2 linked regions of the Phreatobacter oligotrophus genome follow. The protein of the gene in region 2 interacts with the protein of the main gene of each other region in a pairwise test. Links are inferred from orthologs where the notes say so. Each region holds a gene or a part of one and is shown on either strand. Other genes may lie near its edges. The genes, in order: C8P69_RS02580 and sufA.

What was found.
Region 1: the proteins of sufA (region 2) and C8P69_RS02580 interact in binary tests that used the Escherichia coli proteins (3 or more experiments, as listed by UniProt). The link is inferred for Phreatobacter oligotrophus from one-to-one orthologs.

Annotation. Positions count from the first base shown.
Region 1 is NZ_PZZL01000001.1:527,695-530,947, forward strand. The notes cover bases 195-3,133. They hold C8P69_RS02580 (2Fe-2S iron-sulfur cluster-binding protein), read left to right. Parts: upstream 195-1,473; coding sequence 1,474-1,794; downstream 1,795-3,133. Other genes in these bases: C8P69_RS02565 (apolipoprotein A-IV repeat region-like domain-containing protein), read right to left, coding at 195-255; C8P69_RS02570 (hypothetical protein), read left to right, coding at 449-751; C8P69_RS02575 (Hpt domain-containing protein), read left to right, coding at 939-1,307; C8P69_RS02585 (DMT family transporter), read left to right, coding at 1,924-2,823; C8P69_RS02590 (SixA phosphatase family protein), read left to right, coding at 2,860-3,133. Also shown: more of C8P69_RS02565, read right to left, coding at 1-194; more of C8P69_RS02590, read left to right, coding at 3,134-3,253. UniProt on the Escherichia coli protein: Ferredoxin are iron-sulfur proteins that transfer electrons in a wide variety of metabolic reactions. Although the function of this ferredoxin is unknown it is probable that it has a role as a cellular electron transfer protein.
Region 2 is NZ_PZZL01000004.1:369,570-372,559, reverse strand. What follows is about bases 258-2,933. They hold sufA (Fe-S cluster assembly scaffold SufA), read left to right. Parts: upstream 258-1,244; coding sequence 1,245-1,622; downstream 1,623-2,933. Other genes in these bases: C8P69_RS11555 (GGDEF domain-containing protein), read right to left, coding at 1,982-2,933; C8P69_RS11560 (TfoX/Sxy family protein), read left to right, coding at 1,624-1,995; C8P69_RS11570 (SUF system Fe-S cluster assembly protein), read left to right, coding at 774-1,145; C8P69_RS11575 (cysteine desulfurase), read left to right, coding at 258-731. Also shown: more of C8P69_RS11575, read left to right, coding at 1-257; more of C8P69_RS11555, read right to left, coding at 2,934-2,990. UniProt on the Escherichia coli protein: Is able to transfer iron-sulfur clusters to apo-ferredoxin. Multiple cycles of [2Fe2S] cluster formation and transfer are observed, suggesting that IscA acts catalytically.

The sequences.
Region 1 (3,253 bases), on a different replicon or contig from region 2:
CGACAGGCGCTCCAGCATCTGCGCGAGGTCGCGGCGGTCGTCATTGGCTGGCGGCTGGCTGGGGGAGACGACGCCCTCGCTGCGGCGGGTGTCGGCGAAGAGATCGTCATCGACCCGCATGGCATCGCCGTTGCGCGGCGCGCTGCCGGTCCGGCCCGCCTTCGACGGATCCTCGTTCGCCAGGTTCAGCGCGTCCTGGATGGCAGCCAGAGCCGCCTCTGCCGGGTCCTGAGCCTTCTTAGGAGTGTTCGCCATGGTGTCGCCCGCATCCTTACTGACTGCCGACCGTCGATCCACCGGCCCGCGTCACGCCCCAAGGTGCCTCTCGGACGCAACGATACCGGTGGCAGACAACAGTCCGCCGCACTGTGTAATCTACCGGGGGGTCCTAAGGATTGAAACCGTAGGCGCGTGCAGTTTGAGATTCATCGTTAACGGATGAGTAACCATGACTGACCCATCGACCCGCGCCCCGGGACGGCGGCGCGCTCCTGCCCCAGCGGCGACGGGGCTTCGGCCGACCGATCCGCAGCGCCGCTGGCTGCTGCGCGGCGTCGACCAGCCCGGTGGAAAACTCCCGCTCTTTGACCCCGAAGGCCGCGAGGTTCCGAAGGCGACCGTCCGCGCCTGCCTCGACGCGGGCTGGGCGGCACCCTGGTTCGCCAATCCCACCAAGCCCGACTGGCTCGTCTGCCGCCTCACCGCCGAGGGCTATCGCGCCATCGGCAAGGAGCCGCCGCCCGGCGCCTGAGGCCCTCCGCGCCATTTACGAAAGGTCAACCGCGCCTCGCGAAACCGTGTCTTTCGCCGGTCGCCTTAACCGCTGTTTCGCCGCTCCGCTGCCAAGGTCGGGCCACAGGGAGAGGGGAGGACATACCTCCTCCGGGACAAAACGGCCGCAACCCAGCGGCTGCGGTCAATCAGGGGACACTATGACCATGGCGCGTATCATGTCGGACGACCACCTTGGCGGGGCAATGCCCGTCGATCTCACCCATCTGTCGCGGCAGACCTTCGGCGACCACGATCTCGAGCGCGAGGTTCTCGCCCTTTTCGAGCGTCAGTCGCGCACCATGCTGGAGCGGCTGCGCAACGCCACCAGCGCCAAGACCTGGGCCGAGGCCGCCCATACGCTGAAGGGCTCGGCCCTCGGCATCGGCGCCTTCGGTGTCGCCCAGGCCGCCGAGGCGGTCGAGTGCGACCAGGTCGACCACCTCTCCTCGCGGGCCTGGGACGACCTGGCCCGCCTCGAGCAGGCGGTGGCCGAGGCCAATGGCTTCATCGCCAACCTGCTGAAGGCCGCCTGAGCGGCTGGATCACTGTCTCTGCGGCGATCCGCCATGTGACGGGACCACTGGCGCGCCGCCGGGCCATTCGCTAAGGACTGGCGATCATCGACCGCCGCGCTGCCGTGCGGCGGTTTCGCTTTGTGCGCGCCGGCAGGCACCGGCGCAGCGTGAGGGACGGGATCCGATGCCTGAGATCACTTTCATCGACCACGGTGGCGAGAAGCGCGTGGTCAACGCCGCGACCGGCTCGACCGTCATGGAAGCCGCGATCAAGAGCGGCGTGCCCGGCATCGTCGCCGAATGCGGCGGCGCCTGCGCCTGCGCCACCTGCCACGTCTATGTCGACGAGGCCTGGACCGCCACCACCGGCACGCCCTCCCACATGGAGGAGGACATGCTGGACTTCGCCTTCGACGTGAAGCCGACCTCGCGCCTGTCCTGCCAGATCAAGGTGACGGATGCCATGAACGGCCTCGTCATCCACACGCCGCCGCGCCAGGGCTGACCGCTTGCGGGCGGCCCCGCCGCCCGCCGCATGGCGCGCATGTCCCGCCCGGGCTTGGCTGCGCCGCCGGGTCCGCTAAAGCTGCAGCATGCGGGCGGAGACTGACGCCATGACTGCGCGGAGAGCGCCATGACGTCGCCGGTCGCGCCTCCCCCGGCCGCCGAGCGGCCGCTGCCGGCCATTGCCGCGCAGTTCGTCTGCTTCACGCTGGTCTCGATCGCCGACTCGATCCTGAAGATCATCGTCGCCGAGGCGCCGAGCTGGCAGATCATGGCGATGCGCTCGGCCTCCAGCCTGCTGATCCTCACGCCGATCATCCTCGTCCAGATGGCGCGCGGCCGGGCGACCCTGCGCACCGGCCGGCTGAAGGCCCATATCCTGCGCGCGGCGCTCTCGGCCGTCTCGGTCTTCGCCTATTTCGAGGCGCTGCGCGAACTCGACCTGCCGGTCGCCACCGCCATCCTCTTCGTCACGCCCTTCTTCGTGGTGATGCTCTCGGGCCTCGTCCTGCGCGAACATGTCGGCCTCAACCGCTGGATCGCGGTCGCCATCGGCTTTGTCGGGGCCCTCGTCATCATCCGCCCCGGCCCGGAAGGCGTGTCGCTGGCGGCCCTGCTCGCCGTGCTCTCGGCTGCCACCTGGGGCGCGGCGATGGTCGCCATCCGGGCGCTGGGCAAGACCGAGGGGACGCTCTCGATCCTCTTCTATTTCAACCTCTTCATCTGCCTCATCGCGCTCGCCTTCGCCTTGCCGGGATGGCAGCCGGTGCCGGGCTGGCTCATCGCGACCATCCTCCTCAACGCCGCCATCCAGCTCGTCGCCCAGTCCTTCATGCTGATGGCCTTCCGCTTCGCCTCGGCCTCGGTCTCGGCGCCCGTGCAGTACACCCAGCTGCTCTGGTCGGTCGCCGCCGGCTGGTTCGTCTTCAACGTCTTCCCCGGACCCCAGGTCTTCGCCGGGGCCGCCATCATCGTCGCCAGCGGCCTCTATCTCATCTGGTCCGAGCGGCGTCCGCGCCGGCCCTCGTGACCCCTTGCCCTTGCCGCCGGGGAGGCGAGGGGGCACATGAGGACGGACGAGGATGCGATGCGACGGCTGATCCTGCTCAGACATGCCAAGTCGGACTGGCCGCCCGGCATGGTCGACCATGACCGGCCGCTGGCGGCGCGCGGCCGCCGGGCAGCGCCGCTGATCGGACGGTGGCTGGTCGACAATGGCTTCGTGCCCGACCGGGCCCTGGTCTCCACCGCCGAGCGCACGCGCGAAACCTGGGCGCTGGCCAGCGCCGGCCTTATCGCCATGCCCGCCGCGACGTTCGAGCCGCGCATCTACGAGGCGCCGGCCTGGCAATTGCTCAACGTCATCCGCGAGACGCCAGACGACGTGGCGACGCTGCTTCTCGTCGGCCACAACACCGGCATCGAGGATCTCGCGGCCCGCCTTATCGGCGCGGGACCGG
Region 2 (2,990 bases):
GCGTGAAGATGGTGGCGCTGACCCACATGTCCAACGCCCTCGGCACCGTCGTGCCGATCAAGGAATGCATCCGCCTGGCCCATGCCCGCGGCATTCCGGTGCTGGTCGACGGCTCGCAGGCCGCCGTCCACATGGACGTGGACGTCCAGGACATCGACGCGGACTTCTATGTCTTCACCGGCCACAAGGTCTACGGGCCGACCGGCATCGGCGTGCTCTATGGCAAGCGCGAGCATCTCGAGCGCATGCCGCCCTATAATGGCGGCGGCGAGATGATCTCGGTCGTCACCACCGAGGGCGTCACCTACAACGATCCGCCGCACCGTTTCGAGGCGGGCACCCCCGCCATCGTCCAGGCCATCGGCCTCGGCGCGGCGCTGGACTACATGCAGTCCATCGGGCGCCCGGCGATCCGCGCGCATGAGGACAGCCTCGTCCGCTACGCGCATGAGCGGCTCGGCGCCATCAACTCGCTCAAGATCTTCGGCCATGCGCGGGACAAGGGCGCCATCGTCTCCTTCGAGATGAAGGGAGCCCATGCCCATGACGTCGCCACGGTCGTCGACCGCTATGGGGTGGCGGTGCGCGCCGGGACCCATTGCGCCCAGCCGCTTCTCCAGCGATATGGTGTGACCTCCACCTGTCGTGCCTCCTTCGGCCTCTACAACACCACCGAAGAGGTCGACCGCCTTGCGGAAGCCCTTCTCAAGGCCCAATCTCTGTTCGGGTGAGGCGGTTCCGCCTCGCCCCCGATGCCACGGACCTTGAACCCGATGGACGAGAGCCAGCCCCTCAACACCACCGTCGGTGGCGACACTGCCGCCATCCCGCCGGAGGAACTGGACCGCCTGACCGACGACATCGTCGCGGCCATGAAGTCGGTCTATGACCCCGAGATCCCGTCCGACATCTACGAGCTCGGACTGATCTACCGCGTCGACATCGACGATTCCCGCAAGGTCGCGATCGACATGACGCTGACCTCGCCGTCCTGCCCCTCGGCTGCCGAACTGCCGGGCATGGTGGAGAATGCGGTGGCGAGCGTGCCGGGCATTTCGGAGGTGAAGGTCACTCTTACCTTCGACCCGCCCTGGGACCAGAGCCGCATGTCGGACGAGGCCCGTGTCGCCCTCAACATGTGGTGACGGGCCGCGGTGTGACGGGGCTTTAACCCGTTCGTCGCAGTCTCTATATCTGTAAGCGATGCTTTGAACGCCGGACCTTGAATCCGCGCGGTTTCGGAGATGCAGATGCCGAAGATGCAGGCCATGCGGCTCACTGAAGCCGCCGCCGACCGGGTGAGGGATCTTGTCCTCGCGTCCGGCAAGGACAGTGCGGGTCTCCGCGTCGGGGTCACCAAGGGTGGCTGTGCCGGCATGGAGTACACGATGGAATTCGTCGACGAGCCCGGAAAGTTCGACGAGATCGTCGAGGATCGCGGCGTGCGCGTCTTCATCGATGCCAAGGCGGTGCTCTATCTCCTCGGCACCGAGATGGACTACGTCACCGACAAGCTGTCCGCGCGCTTCGTCTTCAACAATCCGAACCAGACCTCGGCCTGCGGCTGCGGCGAATCCATCGCGCTGACCCCGGCGCGTCCCGAGGCGCTGGGCACGGCCTGAGATGAGCGCCTTCGACCCGGATTACCTGGTCGATCTCTTCGCTCCCTTTGCCCGCGTCACCCTGAGGCGGATGTTTTCCGGCCACGGCATCTATCGCGACGGCGTGGTCTTTGCGCTGGCCATCCGCGACGGCCTGTACCTGAAATCGGATGCCACCAGCGCGCCGCTCTTCGACGCGGCCGGCGCCAAGCCCTTCACCTACGCGACCAAGCGCGGCGAGACGACGGTCAGCAGCTACCGGCGCATGCCGGAGGCCTGTTTCGACGACGAGGATGAGCTGCGCCACTGGGCGGGCATCGCCTTCGCCGCGGCGCTGCGGAGCGAGGCCAGGCCGAAACCGGCGCGACGCCGGAAGGCGCTCACGCCACCTTGAGTTCGGCTTCCGGATCGGTCTCGCAGACGACGCGATTGCGGCCGTTGCGCTTGGCCGCATAAAGGCAGCGATCGGCGCGGTCGTAGAGGCTCGCCACCGTGTCGCCGGGCCGGAAGGTCGCGACCCCCAGCGAGATGGTGATGCGGCCGAGATTCTCGTTGGTGGAGCGCTTGATGAGCTCCTTGGTCATGACGGCCCGGCGGATATGCTCGGCGACCGTGACGGCGGCGCGCAGCGTCGTGTCGGGGAGGATGATGGCGAATTCCTCGCCGCCATAGCGGCAGGCGAGATCCTGGCCCTTGACGTTCTGCTTCACCGACAGCGCGACGAGACGCAGCACCTGGTCGCCGGTGAGGTGGCCGAACGTGTCGTTGAACTTCTTGAAATGGTCGATGTCGCTGACCAGCAGGCTCAGCGGCGTCTCGGCCTTGTTGGCGAGGGCCACTGCCTTGGCGATCGACTGGTCGTAGTACTTGCGATTGCCGAGCGAGGTGAGGGGATCGGTCAGCGATTCCGTCCGCACCGCGTCGAGGTTCTCCTGCAGCAGCTTGATCTCGCTGCGGGAGGCCTTGAGGCGCTGCTCCAGCGCCTTGTTGTTCGCCTCGATCTCGCGGGTCGAGCGGACGAGGTTCTCGATAATGGTCCTGACGCCTTCCGGCGAGCCCATGGAGGCAAGGCGCGCCGAGGCGCCGGCGAGATCGTTGCCATAGGCGTTGGCCTGGCCGGCAGCTGAGTCGATCATCGTCATGACGTGCTCGATCTCATCGAGCACGCGGCCACCGACCACGTCGATCTTCTCGCCCATCCGCGCCTGCGAGAGATAGTTCTCGAAGATTGAGTCGAGGTGGTCCTGGGAGATGCTGCCGTTCTGGGACAGGACGGCGTTCACCGCATCCGAGAGTTCGGTGTGATAGCCCGAGGCGTAGCAGTACCAGACCTCGTAGTTCCGCGGGACCGCGGCCAAACCGCGTCCCTTGATCTGCGAGAAGGCAAGA